DNA from 2 places in the Shewanella sp. YQ_9 genome. Region 1 is predicted to be linked to the other one. Evidence: predicted binding sites of a transcription regulator. Region 1 holds the regulator's gene; the other holds the start of a gene.
What was found. The regulator MetJ, encoded in region 1, represses methionine synthesis genes. The targets are predictions, from matches to a motif close to TAGACGTCTAGACGTCTA.
Positions count from the first base shown of each region.

Region 2: a site for MetJ is predicted at 4,882-4,899, ahead of metH (methionine synthase). Genes of this name have one in related genera too.

Region 1 covers NZ_JBICJO010000076.1:121,696-128,844, reverse strand. Annotated here, with positions in the region: gene ACF8D4_RS21220 (bifunctional aspartate kinase/homoserine dehydrogenase II) at 1-2,206, opposite strand, end outside; gene metB (cystathionine gamma-synthase) at 2,223-3,383, opposite strand; gene metJ (met regulon transcriptional regulator MetJ) at 3,599-3,913, shown strand; gene ACF8D4_RS21205 (sulfite exporter TauE/SafE family protein) at 3,990-4,733, shown strand; gene ACF8D4_RS21200 (conjugal transfer protein TraF) at 4,736-5,929, opposite strand; gene nrfD (NrfD/PsrC family molybdoenzyme membrane anchor subunit) at 6,085-7,029, opposite strand; gene ACF8D4_RS21190 (4Fe-4S dicluster domain-containing protein) at 7,026-7,149, opposite strand, start outside.
Region 2 covers NZ_JBICJO010000074.1:113,589-120,737, forward strand. Annotated here, with positions in the region: gene ACF8D4_RS20130 (adenosylcobinamide-GDP ribazoletransferase) at 1-681, opposite strand, end outside; gene cobT (nicotinate-nucleotide--dimethylbenzimidazole phosphoribosyltransferase) at 681-1,745, opposite strand; gene ACF8D4_RS20140 (FecCD family ABC transporter permease) at 1,763-2,833, opposite strand; gene ACF8D4_RS20145 (ABC transporter ATP-binding protein) at 2,830-3,738, opposite strand; cobalamin riboswitch at 3,837-3,974, opposite strand; gene ACF8D4_RS20150 (histidine phosphatase family protein) at 4,063-4,806, opposite strand; gene metH (methionine synthase) at 5,048-7,149, shown strand, end outside.

The DNA of each region.
Region 1 (7,149 bases):
GAGAGACTTCGGCATTAACCTGGCCATCTTGCTGCTCCAATGAAGCCACATAGCGCAGCACCTTGTTTTGCTCGGCCGCGGCGGCAAACTGCTGCGCGAGAGTGGCATCCAATTCGGGGATCCGCTGCAAGAACTCATCCAGCGGAATGTCGGCCAGCGCCTCAGGCACCAGAGAGCTTAAGCGAATATCTTCAAGCTCCAGTTCCAGACCTATTTCACGAGCCAAAATCAACAGCTTGCGCTGCATGTCACGCCCGGAAAGATCGTCCCTGGGATCCGGCTCAGTGATCCCCAGCTCTTTGGCCTGCAACACCAGCTCGGAGAAAGGTTTGATGCCATCGAAATGCTCAAACAACCAGCAGAGCGTGCCAGAGAAGATACCGCCGACAGCCTCTACCCTGTCGCCGCTGTTGTGCAAATCATTGAGCGCGTGCTGCACCGGCAGCCCGGCGCCGCAACTGGCGTTGTAACGCCAAAACAGTCGGCGGTTACCCAGTTGCTGTTTCAGCTCGCGGTAGAAAGGCAATGGCCCGGAGCCGGCCAGCTTGTTGGCACTGACCATATGAATGCCACGGGCAAAAAACTCAGGATACTGCAGTGTCAGTCCGGCGCTGGCACTGATATCCAGCGCCACCAGTTCATCGGCTTGTAGCAACGCAAGCTGTTCGAACAGATGTTCATACTGCCAAGGGGTAGCATCGGCTTCAAACCTTGCCTGCCAGTCTTCCCCAAAGATCCCTTCATTGCAGATCCAGGCACGGCTCGAACTCGCCAAGCCCAGGAGTTCAACACTGGCCTCCAGCTCACGTTTGAGGCCGTCGCGGGCTCGGCCGAACAACTCCACCCAGGCTTCGCCTATGTTACCCACCCCCAGCAGAATAACGCCTATGCGTTTGCGGGGGCCGGCGCAGCGCCTGTGCACCTTCTGGGTCAGCAGGTTCACCTGCGATTTGGGCACCAGGGTGACCAGGCTGAGTTGGTCCTGATACAGAGGTCGCGCTTCACGGCTCAGCAAGCGGGCAAAGCTGCGGCGATAACTGCCGGCGCCACTGCTTACCAGGGCCACCAGCCCAAGCTCTCTGTCCTCGGTAATGCTTTGAATTTTGAGCTCGGATGTCTGCGCTTCCAGTAACTGCCAGACTTGGCGGGATAATTCGGGAGTATAGGCCAGCTCCAGTTTGTGTTGCCCCTGAGACCAGTAGGCCAGCGGGGTCAAACCCGCCTCATTGAGCGCATCGAGCGTCTGAGCCTGGGTGCCATTGAACTCCAGGCTCAAGAGGGACACCTGATTGAGATTGGTCACCACAGGGGCGCTTGCGGCATCACTCTTGGGAGCTATAAGGGTAAAGTCGGTATGCGAGGCGTAGCTAGAACGCACCGCCAGACTGACCTCGGTATCAAACAGCGGCTGCAGGGTACGGCAATGCAGTACCGGGGAGCCGAGCCGCGCCAGGCGGTCGGCCTCAGCCAGCGACATACTGCTCAGCAGCCTGGCATCGGCAATCTTGTTGGGATCGGCATTGAACACCCCTTCGACATCTGTCCAGATAGTCACCCTGTCGATATCGGCCAGGCTGGCTATCAGGGTGGCACTGAAGTCGGAGCCGTTGCGACCAAGCAACAGAGTTTCGCCTTGGCTATTGGCGCAGATAAAGCCGGTGATCACCAGGCGCTCATCGGGATGCTCGGCCAGCAGTCGCTGCACCCTTTCACGGGACTCATCGAGGCGAATCCTGGGTACTGCGCCCTCATCGGCAATCAACAAACTGCGGGCATCCACATGGGAAGCGGCGACACCGGACTCCCTCAGTAGCGCCGCCATCAGTCTGGCCGACCAGCGTTCACCGAAACCCACCACCTGATTGCATTGGTATTCGCTGAGTTCAGGCAAGGACAACAAACTGGCCAGTTGCGCCTTATCTGTAGACAGACGCTCCCGCAGTTGACGTGCCTGTTCATTGCCCAGCAGCTGTTCAATCAGATTCTGCTGATAACCGACAAGCACCTGCAGCTCTTCTTGCCACAGAGCGCCAGACTCCTTCAGGTTCAGCAGTTTATAGAGAAAATTGGTACTCTTGCCTGCGGCGGAAACCACTACAAGATCATCGGCATGACCATGGGTCAGCAAAATATGGGCGACCCGTCGGTAGCAATCGGCATCGGCGAGACTGGAACCGCCAAACTTATGTAGGTGACAACGTGCCATCTCAAGCTCCTTCAATTCAACAGTTTGCGGCTGCAGCCAATCCGGCGGCGATATCATCCAGCAGATCCCGGCCATCCTCTATGCCCACAGACAAGCGGATAAGCGTGTCTTTAATACCGGCTTCGGCGCGAGCATCACACGCCATGGCTCTGTGGGTCATGGTGGCGGGCACGGCCACCAGGCTCTCAACCCCTCCCAGGCTCTCGGCCACGGAAAACAGCCTGAGCGCGCCGAGGAAGGCAACCACCTGCGCCTCATCACCCTTGAGTTCAAAACTCAGCATAGCGCCAAAGCCACTCTGCTGCCTGGCGGCAATCTCATGACCTGGGTGGCTCTTAAGCCCCGGATAGTAAACTTTGTCTACCACGGGACTCTGGCTCAGCAGCGCCACTATGCGCTCGGCATTGGCCTGATGCTCGCGGATCCTCAGCGCCAGAGTGCGCAGGCCACGCAGGGTCAGGTAACTGTCGAAGGCGCCACCGCTCAGCCCGAGCGTGTTGGACCACCAGTGCAGCTGCTCTGCCAGTTCAGGATCTTTGGCAATCACGGCGCCGCCCACCACATCGCTGTGGCCATTGATGTATTTAGTGGTCGAGTGCACCACTATATCGGCCCCCAACAGCAAAGGCTGTTGCAGCGCCGGCGACAAAAAAGTGTTGTCAACCACCACCAATGCGCCCTGCTGGTGGGCCGCCTCGGCAATAGCGGCAATATCCACTACCCGCAGCAGCGGATTGGACGGCGTCTCGAGCCACACCATGCGCGGCTTTTGCGCCAGGGCAGCGGCGAGTGCTTGCGGGTCGGTTTGATCCAAAACCTGCAAGCGAAACTGGCCCTTGGCAGCCAGATTGGTGAACAGCCTATAGCTACCGCCATAACAGTCATGGGGCACCAACAAGAGGTCATCCGGCCCCAGCAGGTTGACCACCAGAGTAATGGCCGCCATGCCGGTCGCTGTGATTGCCGCACTGCAGCCCTGTTCCAGCTCCCCCAAGGCATCCCCCAGAATGGAGCGGGTAGGATTACCCGAGCGGCTGTAATCAAAGGCTCTTGGCTGAGTGTGGCCATCAAAGGCATAGTTGGTCGACAGATAGATGGGTGGCACCACGGCCCCGTGCTGGCTGTCTGATTCGATGCCCTGCCGGACCGCTGTGGTTGCTAATCGCCGCTCTGTCATAATCGACTCCTGAATGCTGAGGTTCGACACCATAAAGATGTCTGGACGTCTAAATCTAACCAATGACCATCCAGCCGTCAATAGGCATCAAGACGTTTGGACGTCCAAATGTATGGATTTCTGTTCATATTGCACAGATTTTGCAGGCAATCATTTGACTGTATCCTGTAAGGGTTTAAAATCTGCTGCGAATTAGTGAGATCACAGGTGAATCAATGACTGAATGGAATGGCGAATACATCAGCCCTTATGCCGAACACGGCAAGAAGAACGAGCAAGTGAAAAAAATCACTGTCTCTATTCCGTTGAAGGTGCTGAAAGTATTGACCGATGAGCGCACCCGGCGCCAGGTAAACAACCTGCGGCACGCCACAAACAGCGAACTGCTGTGCGAAGCCTTCCTGCATGCCTATACCGGCCAGCCACTGCCCAACGATGGGGATTTGTCCAAAGACAAACCCGACAGCATCCCGGAAGAGGCCAAGCGCATGATGGATGCCATGGGCATAGAATGGGAAGACATGGAGTAAGTGTGTTGTCCCTCAGAATTACCTTATAGTTGAACAAGGATCGCGGTGCGATCCTTGTCTTTTTTGGGGCTTGCGAATGTTGTCACTGATAGATCCCGTCACCCTGCTACTGGCGTCCCTGATCATATTTACCGGCGCCCTGACCCAGTCGTTGATAGGCTTTGGCTTGGCCGTGGTAGCCACACCTTTGCTGTATATCGTCGATCCGGAACTGGTTCCTGCCCCTGTTATCGCCATGGGGTTTTCCATCGCCCTGCTGACACTGGTACGCGAGCGTGGCCACCTGGAATTCAACGGCCTGCAATATGCCTTGTTGGGGAGGCTCCCCGGCGGCCTGATTGGCGCCACCCTGCTGTTGCTGGCGCCGCAGCCTATTCTGGGCTTGACCATAGCCCTGATTGTGGCCGTAGCCGTATTCCTCAGCCTTAGAAAGTACAGCATCAAGATCAACCGCCTCAGCCTGTTTATCGCCGGGATATTTTCCGGGATCTTCGGTACCGTGGCCGCCATAGGCGGACCGCCGATGGCCCTACTGCTGGCGGGTAAGGATGCCAGTCAGTTCCGCGCAGCGCTGTCGGCCTTCTTCATCTTCAGCTCATTGATAGCCTTGATTATTCTCGGCTGTTTTGGCCTCTTGACCCTGAGGCACCTATGGCTTTCGCTGTTGCTGCTGCCTTCGGTATTTCTCGGTTTTCTGGTGGCTGGCCGCTTGGTGGGCCGGGTGGATAAAGAGAAGACCCGAGTCCTGACGCTGGCGCTGTGCGCGTTGAGCGCCCTGTTGCTGACCATCAAATCAAGCCTGGCGCTCATCAACGGTTAGTTTTAGAAGTGATAGCTGGTTTGCAGTACGCCGCCTATGGCGTCATCGCTGCCAAACATGCCGGTGAGATCCAGCCGGAAACTGTTGCCTATGGCGAACCCTGTCCCGAGTGAATAAAGATCGGCGGTGTGATCATTGAGATCCTGGCGATAACCGAGCCGTAAAGCAACCCAGTCAGCAGGCCGGTATTCACCGCCTAAACGCCAATAGCGGCTGCCCTCAAGCTCGGCAAACTTGTCGTTGTCGGTAAGATCCAAGTCGCTGCTGAGCGAAAAGGCCGCCCAGTCATAGGCCACCCCTGCGGTAACCATAGGTTTCACCTGATAGGTAAGCTGCACGCCGCCGGCCTCTATGCTGCTTAAGTCCCGCTTGATGAGGTTGCGACCACTGACACCGATAACCAAACCATCCAATGGCTGGAATGCCAGACCGATATCCAGGTTAAAGCCTGTGTCATCGCTTCGATAATCATCATCGTTGAAGTCATCGGCATCGAAGTTGTTGGCGCTGACGGCATAGTTAAAACTGTCCAACCGTTGCAGCTTGGGTGTAACTCCCACTGTCACCGGCATATTGACGATAGATAGCGGATAGCTCACGGCAACCCCGAGCTCGGAAACCGCCCCGGCCACCACTCGCCCCTGGGAGGTCAAATCTTGGATTTCCGGCGGATTATTGGGGTCCAGATTATCCAGGGCATCAATATCCGCGGCGGCGATTTCGGCTATTCCCAAGGCATCGAGATAACTCTTGAATACAAAGGCATAATTAAAACCATCCGAGGGCATGACCAAAGCCATATTGATACCGGCACTGACGTAAGCGCTATTGCCCTGCAGCGATTTCAAGTCACCACTGAGGCGCTTTCGGTAGTCATCGATAGCCGCTGTGTCGGCGGCGTCTATGGCATTGACCAGGGCGTCATAGTTATCCTGCAGGGCATCAAACTTATCGATCATCTGATCTTTATCGGCGCCATCGGCGCCGATGGTTGGAATGAGTAAACTGAAGTCATTGCTGCGGCGCGAAGGCAAAGCCAGCAGTGCCGGATTGGAAAAGGCCGCCGCCTCACGATTACCGGCTGCCACGGCAACCCCGCCCATGGCATCTGAGCGGGCCTCATAAACATCCTGCCCAGCCAGTGCCAGCGTGCTGGCAAGCCCCGTGGTAAGCAGTGTCAAAAGACTCAGTTTCATCTCATCACCCTCTTGCTTTTATCTGTAACCAGACGCAAGACGTTAGTTATATGGGTTAAAGATAGTCCAAATCTCAGTGGCACAATGGTATCAAACACAAAAAAGCCCGTACCAAATGATACGGGCTGAGGCTCAAACAGGTTCAGAAGTACTTGTTAACCAAGATAGCTCTGACCTGCATAGAGAATAAAGTGTCTAAGTGCCAGCACCCCGGTTAGACTACAGCAGGCTACCGCCAACATGGCGCCCTTGGTGTGACGGGTACTCGCAGGCAGCAACAACATGGAAAGCAGCGGGATACCAAAGCCGATACCCACAACCCCAATCCAGAACACGCTGGCCCAGACGCCACTTGTCAGTGATGCCAGTGCGGCAGCAGCAGCGCCACCCTTGAAGTAGAGCGCGCAGAACAGCATAAACAGGAACAGGATTTCTGCCGCCATTACCGGCAATTCCAAACCGTGCATCCGTCCCAGCTGTGAGCAGTGCTTGTCTGTCTTGAACAGCAGCAGTGCTACTACCGCGTTGGCAGCCGCACCGGCCGACAAGCCGGACACCAGGAACAGTGCCGGTAAGACGGCAGTGTTCAGCATGGGGTAGGCGTTCATGGCAGAGATCAGGAAGCCGGTATAGGCACCCACGACAATCGCCAGCACGAACAGCAGCACTTCCATGGTCTTGCGCAGGCCAGTCAGTGATTCTGCAATCCCCTTGAGGAAACCCAGGCCCCAGTTGCCGAGATCATCTTTCAGCACGACCAGCGCATAGGCAAAGGTCAGCGGAATGTAAACCAACAGCGCCAGCACCCCGATGGACATGACAGAGGTCAGGTTATAGTTGATCAGGATCAGCCAGAAGTGGAATGGCTTGGTCAGGTCAAACACCAGACACAGCATACCCAAACAGATAGCCACTGGCGCTATCAAGGCCGCGGCCTTGAGAATGCCGCTGTCACCCTCTGTCTTGTTTTGCACCCAACGCAGCCCGATCCCAATCAACAGACTACCCGCCGACAACCCCGCCAAGAAGAGGTAAACGGCTATGACCCAGTGCCAGGTGACAGGGTCGTATTGCGTCATATCGCCCCAAGTATTGTTCATGATTGGATCCCCCCTCTCTTGACAGGAATACGGTAGATTCTGGGTTTGGTTCCCAGATGGGTCTTGTCCTGATAAGTCACGCGGGTGTTGAGCAGAGTCGCCACCTCGCTGCCGGCCTCG
Region 2 (7,149 bases), on a different contig from region 1:
AATCTGGCGCCGGAACCAGAACACCAGGGCCCAACGCAGCAGCAACATGGTCGGTAGTAGCCAGAACAGCAGCGTGGTGGACAGCAGTGCCGTCAGCACAATTCCTGTCAGCAGCAAAATACCCAGCTCATTGAGCCCCTGCTGCTGCGCCAGAGGTTTGCTCTTGCCCTCGTCGCGAACATAGGTTTCGCTGAAGATCATGCTGGCCGCCGTCACCCGGCTGACACAGTGCGCCAATACCAGGGCCAGCGCCGCCTGGTTGATGTCGTAAAGTGCCAACTCCAGCAGTAACTGGTACTTGAGCAGCAACACCAACACCAATGCCAAGGCGCCATAGCTGCCAAGGCGGCTGTCTTTCATGATTTTCAGTTTGTCTTCTACCCGCCAACCACCGCCGAAACCATCGGCGGTATCGGCCAGGCCATCTTCATGAAAACCGCCGGTAACCAGCACACTGCAAATCATCGCCAGCACTATGGCAATGGAGCTTGGCAATATGCCGGCGGCCAGCAGTAACACCAAGGCGGAGATCAAGCCCACCACCACGCCCACCAGGCCAAAGTAGCGGCTGGCCTTGTTGAGGCTGTCGCTGTCCACCGTCAGGGCACTGGGCACAGGAATACGGGTGAAAAAACCTATTGCGATCAAAAATAGCCGCAGCTGTCCGAGCCAGAATCCCATCAGAACACCTCTTGGGTAGCAGGCTCGACCACCTTGTCGACCCCGGCTTCACCAAAGCTGGCCATCTGGTTGTAGAAGTTGGCCGCCGCCTGCACCAAAGGCAGCGCCAGCGCCGCGCCCGAGCCTTCGCCCAACCTGAGCCCAAGCCGCAGCAAAGGCTTGGCGGACATAGCCTCTAGCAGCAACTTGTGGCCGCGCTCTTCAGACTCATGGGCAAAAATAAGATAATCCCTCACCCCCGGCGCCAAACGCACAGCCGCCAGCGCCGCTGTCGACGCGATAAAACCGTCCACCAGCACGGGCACGCCAAATTCGGCCGCCGCCAACATGGCTCCTGTCATCTGCACTATTTCAAAGCCACCCAGGCAGGCGAGGATACTGAGCGGCTCGGTCAGCTCGCAGTGGTGCAGCAGCAGTGCCTGCTCTATCAGCAGGCATTTGCGCTTAAGCGTCGCGGCATCTATACCGGTGCCGCGGCCGACACATTCACTCACAGGAAGGCCGGTCAGGGCGGCCATCACGGCGGCGGCAGAAGAGGTGTTGCCTATTCCCATCTCCCCCAGCGCCAGCAGGTTGCTGCCGGCATCGATATGGCGTTTTACCAAGGTGCGCGCCATGGCAAACCCTTGATGCACAGCGCCCAGAGTCATGGCGGCGCGTTTGTGGATAGGCCCGGTACCGGCGCCCAGACGCTGCTCTGTAACCTCGGGGATCCCCAAGGGGCTGAGAATGCCGCAGTCAATCACCTCCAGCTCGAAGCCGGTCTGGCGACAAAACACATTGATGGCGGCGCCGCCGGCAACAAAGTTGAGCACCATTTGGGTGGTCACCTCGCTGGGGGCAATCGACACCCCGGCCGCGGCAATACCATGGTCGGCGGCAAACACCAGCATCACGGGGCGGCGGATGACCAACTCATCTGTGGCGGAACCGAGCTGAATGCGCCCCAATTGCAGCGCCAAAGCCTCCAACTCACCCAAAGCGCCCAGGGGTTTGGTCTTGTTGTCTATGCGGGCCTGAATCGCGTCATCCAGCGCGTGATTGATTGCTGCTACCTGGTACATCCTTCCCTCTCTTATCGTTATTGGCCGCGTTTACGCAGCACCATCAGGAAAAACAGACTGCCGATGGCCGAGGTGATCACCCCCACCGGCAGCTCTTGGGTGGGCAGTATGCTGCGAGCCAGCACATCGACCCAAACCATAAACAGGCCGCCCGCCAGTGCCGTCAGCACCATGGGGTGCTGCCCCGGCAGCAACAACCTAACAATATGAGGCACCATCAGCCCCACAAAACCAATCCCGCCGCAGTGGGCCACCAGAGTGGCGGTAATAATCGAGCATAACAGCAGCATGGAAACCCTGAGCCTTTGCACCCTTATTCCCAGAGTGTGGGCGGTTTCATCACCGGCAAGCATCGCCAGTACCTGGCGCTTGAAGGCCAGGATCACCAGCAAGGCCGCCAGCACCACCAGAGTGGGCAGTCCAAGCCCATCCCAACTGGCGCGGGCAAAACTGCCCAGGCTCCAAAACAGCAAGGAGGTGATAGCCTGCGGGGTGGAAAAATACAAGATCAGGCTGGTGAGGGCACTGAACATAAAGGAGATGGCGACCCCGGAGAGCAACATTCGCTCTATCTGGTTGCCGATATTCCTGCCCGCGAGCAGCAGTACCATAAGCACAGCCAAACTGGCACCGATAAAGGCTCCCAGCGGCAGCGATACCCCGGAGATGGCCGAACTCAGCCCAAGGCCGGTCGCCAGGGCGACCGAGACCACGGCGCCGAAGCTGGCGCCCGAGCTGATACCGAACAGGTAAGGATCAGCCAGCGGGTTGCGGGTCACCGCCTGCAATACATAACCCGACAATGCCAGACCGCTGCCGGCGATAAAGGCCAGCAAGATACGCGGCAGGCGCAGATCCCAGACAATACGCTCGCTGATGGCGGACGGCTCCCCCACGCCCAGCAGGTGTTTGCCAGTCACTCTTGCCACATCGAAGAGACTAATATCTGCGGCGCCAAAACCGGCGGCGGCCAAGGGTGTCAACACAGTGCCGAGCAGCAACAGCAGCCAGCACCAGTAAAGTCTGGGCAAGGGCTTGAGAAACCAGCCGATAAGCGAGCGCCCCGGTGCGACCATGGAAGTAGTCATGCGCCACCTCCCACCGAGCCTGGGCGCCGGTCAGTTTCCTTGTGGGCAACACAGGTTTCGGCCGAGGCAGGCCCTGCCATTGGCTCGACTATCGCAGCGCCGTGAGCCTTGCCGTGACCAGGCTCTGGCGACTGATAGCCGTAAAAGTAGTGGATCAGCGGCCTTCCTAACTGCGGATGCGTCCCCACCTGGCAGCAGACACCGAAGACACCGGCAATTCTGTCTTCGGTCAATACGCTCTGGGGCGAGCCGTGGGCAATACGGCGGCCGTTATCCAGCAGCAAGAGTTCGTCACACAGGGCCGAGGCCAGATTGAGATCGTGAATCGAGGCGATCACCGTGACTCCCAGACTGCGCACCAGCTCGAGGATCTGGATCTGATAGCGGATATCCAGATGATTGGTGGGCTCGTCCAGGATCAAAAGCTTGGGGCGCTGCACTATGGCGCGGGCAATCAAGGCCCTTTGCTTCTCTCCGCCGGAAAGCTGCGCGAAAGGTTCTGCGGCCTTGTGCTGCAACCCGACCTGCGCCAATGCCGCCTGCACCTGGGCCTTGTCGGCCGCCGATGGCATATCAAACAACCCCTTGTGGGGAGTCAGTCCCATGGCCACTAATTGAGTCAGATCCAGTGCCAGTTGGGCCGGGGTATCCTGCAGCACCACGGCCACCTCTTTGGCGAAGGCTTTGGCTGACAAACTATTGATATCCTGCCCAAACAGCTGGATCTGGCCGCTGTCCGGGCGGATATAACGATAGAGGCAGCGCAGCAGGCTCGACTTACCGGCACCATTGGGGCCTATGAGCCCGAGCATCTTGCCGCTTGGCAGCTCAAAACCCACATCGGCCAATACGCAGTGGCCACCGGGAAGCCAGCTAAGCTGTTGCACCTTGAGTGCCAAGCTCATAACCGCCCCCCGACATTGAGCCTGTGACCGGTAGAAGGCTCAGGCTGCAGTGGAAGAATCATCTATTCGCTCCCCCGGTTTACCCGCCCGGGTTTCTGGTTTGGTTTATCAGCCTGGGCAGGTCTCCTGACTCGTCGCCAAAGGCGACTCACAGTTGCGGGCACAGTCCGGGCTTTCCCGGTTCCCTGGGTTGGTTCACCTGCAAAGGTGCCAACACCCTGGCTGCTGCCGCACTTGGCGGCCATTTGGGGTTATTATCCCGGTTTTATCGCCCGGCACAATTGCCTGGCGCAATCACCGCCGGGCGTTAGGCTAAGGCCCGTACTATTGCGGCCAGTGGAGCTTGCTGAAACACTGCCATTCTTGGTCACTTTCACCGCTGGCATCACGGCTGGCATAGAGGGTTATTCTGACCCAGGCCGCATAAGGTAGCTCCAAGGCGTTGAACACTGCCGCAGGCGGCATCTGCCCCGGCAGCAAAATCTCGGCCAGTAGCAACCGGATAACCCCGCTGTGAGTCAGGATCAGTGCCGCATCGGCGCTTGCCGAAGAAGCAGAATCTCCTGAAACAGAGCTTTCGGAAGAACTAACCTCTCTAGCAAGCCAGCGCTGCACCATAGTCTGCCAGCCATCCAACACCCGGCTACGAAAGGCTGGCAGCGATTCCCCGCCCGGCGGAGTATTGGCCACAGGGTCACGCCAGAAGGCTTCGGCCGCCTCGCTATGCTGCTGATAGACACTTGCCACCTTCATGCCGTCCCAGTCACCGAAGTCCAGCTCCCAGAGCCAGTCATGTTGCTGCAGTGGCGCCGGGAAATAGTCAGGCATATCGGCCTTGAGCTCGGCGGCAAAGGCCTGGCAACGCTGGGCCGGAGAACTCAGCAGCACCAAGCTTTGGGGCGCACTCGGCAACTGCTCCAGCTCACTACTGATAGCCCGCCAGCTACGCCACATCTGCGCTTTGCCCTCATCGCTCAGGGCCACATCACTGCGGCCGCGGATAATCTCACCGCCTTCACATTCGCCGTGCCGCAGCAGATAGATATTCAGTTGCCTATGTTCAGCCACACACTTCTCCCGTCAGAGTCCGGTGGTTACCGGGCCAATTTAACCTTGCCACAGGCCGCCGGAATCCGTATATTATGGACGTCTATACGTATAAATGTCCAAAATAACTTTCCGCGCCCACACACGCCTTTGGCTATCATGCCAGATAGTGCCCCGGGCGTCAGGTCGGCAGAGATGATGTCGCGGATGCCAAGCGCCGCGAATGTAAAACAGCAATAAGACAGGTATGAAAGGTAACCCTATGGCGACTTCCCAGCACTCCCCTAGCCAGACAGAGCTCAAGCTCAAACAGACCCTCGAAGAGCGGATCCTGATTTTAGATGGCGCCATGGGCACCATGATCCAGGACTACAAGCTGGAAGAAGCCGATTACCGCGGCGAGCGCTTCAAAGATTGGCATTGCGATGTCAAAGGCAACAATGATCTGCTGGTACTGACCCAGAGCGAGATCATCAAGACCATTCACAGGGAATACCTGCTGGCCGGTGCCGACATTATAGAAACAAACACCTTCAACGCCACCACCATTGCCATGGCCGACTACGAGATGCAGAGCCTGGCGGCGGAGATCAATTACCAAGGCGCCAGAATAGCCCGTGAAGTGGCCGATGAAGTGGCCGCCACCAGCGGTATTCCCCGCTATGTGGCCGGGGTGCTCGGCCCCACCAACCGCACCTGTTCCATCAGCCCGGATGTGAATGACCCCGGCTTTCGCAACATACATTTCGACGATCTTGTGTTGGCCTACAGCGAATCCACCGAGGCGCTGATCGCCGGTGGCGCCGACATCATTCTGGTGGAAACCATCTTCGATACTCTCAATGCCAAGGCGGCGCTGTTTGCCATCGAAAATGTGTTCGAGAAACTGGACCAAAGGTTGCCGGTGATGATTTCCGGCACCATTACCGATGCCTCGGGCCGCACCCTGACAGGGCAAACCACAGAGGCCTTTTACCATTCTCTCAGACATATCAAGCCGCTGAGCATAGGCCTCAACTGCGCCCTGGGCCCGAAAGAACTGCGGCCCTATGTCGAGGAGCTTTCCCGTATCAGCGAGTGCTTTGTCTCGGCGCACCCCAATGCCGGTCTGCCCAATGAATTCGGCGGCTATGACGAGACTCCAGCGGAGATGGCAAGCGTGATAGGCCCCTGGGCCGAAGAGGGGCTGCTCAATATTGTCGGCGGCTGCTGCGGCACCACGCCTGCGCATATCAAGGCGATTTCTGAAGCCGTTAGCCTTCATGCACCAAGGCCGCTGCCTGAGCTGCCGGTGGCATGTCGCCTCTCCGGACTGGAACCCCTGACCATAGATGCAAGCAGCCTGTTTGTGAATGTGGGCGAGCGAACCAATGTCACCGGCTCGGCCAGGTTTCTCAAGTTAATCAAAGAAGGCCAGTACGAAACCGCGCTGGAGGTGGCCCGTGACCAGGTAGAAAACGGCGCCCAGATCATAGATATCAACATGGATGAGGGCATGCTCGACGGGGTCGAGATGATGCAGAAATTCCTCAACCTTATCGCCTCAGAGCCGGATATCAGCAAGGTGCCTGTGATGATAGACTCCTCCAAGTGGGAGGTGATTGAGGCCGGGCTCAAGTGCATTCAGGGCAAGGGAATAGTCAACTCCATCTCCCTCAAAGAGGGCGAGGCCAAGTTTATTGAACAGGCCAAACTGGTGAAGCGCTACGGCGCCGCCGCCATCATCATGGCCTTCGATGAACAGGGCCAGGCCGACACCCGGGAGCGCAAAACAGAGATCTGTACCCGCGCCTACCGGGTGCTGGTGGATAAGGTGGGCTTCCCGCCGGAAGATATTATCTTCGACCCCAATATCTTCGCCATCGCCACCGGCATAGAAGAGCACGATAACTATGCGGTGGACTTTATCGGCGCCATTGAAGATATCAAGGCCAACCTGCCCCATGCTATGATTTCCGGCGGGGTGTCCAACGTTTCTTTCTCCTTCCGCGGCAACAACCCGGTGCGGGAAGCCATTCATGCCGTATTCCTCTATCACGCCATCAAGGCGGGGATGGATATGGGCATAGTCAACGCCGGTCAGTTGGCCATCTATGATGATATCGACCCTGAGCTGAAGCAGAAGGTAGAGGCCGTGGTGCTCAACCTGCCCTGCCCGGTTGCCGACTCCAGTAACACTGAACAGCTGCTCGAAGTCGCCGAGAAGTATCGCGGTGGCCCGGGCGGCGCAGGCAAGAAAGAAGATCTCGAATGGCGCAAGTTGCCGGTCAACAAGCGCCTGGAACACGCGCTGGTGAAAGGGATCACCGAATACATAGATGCCGACACCGAAGAAGCGCGCCTGCAGGCCAAGCTGCCGCTGGA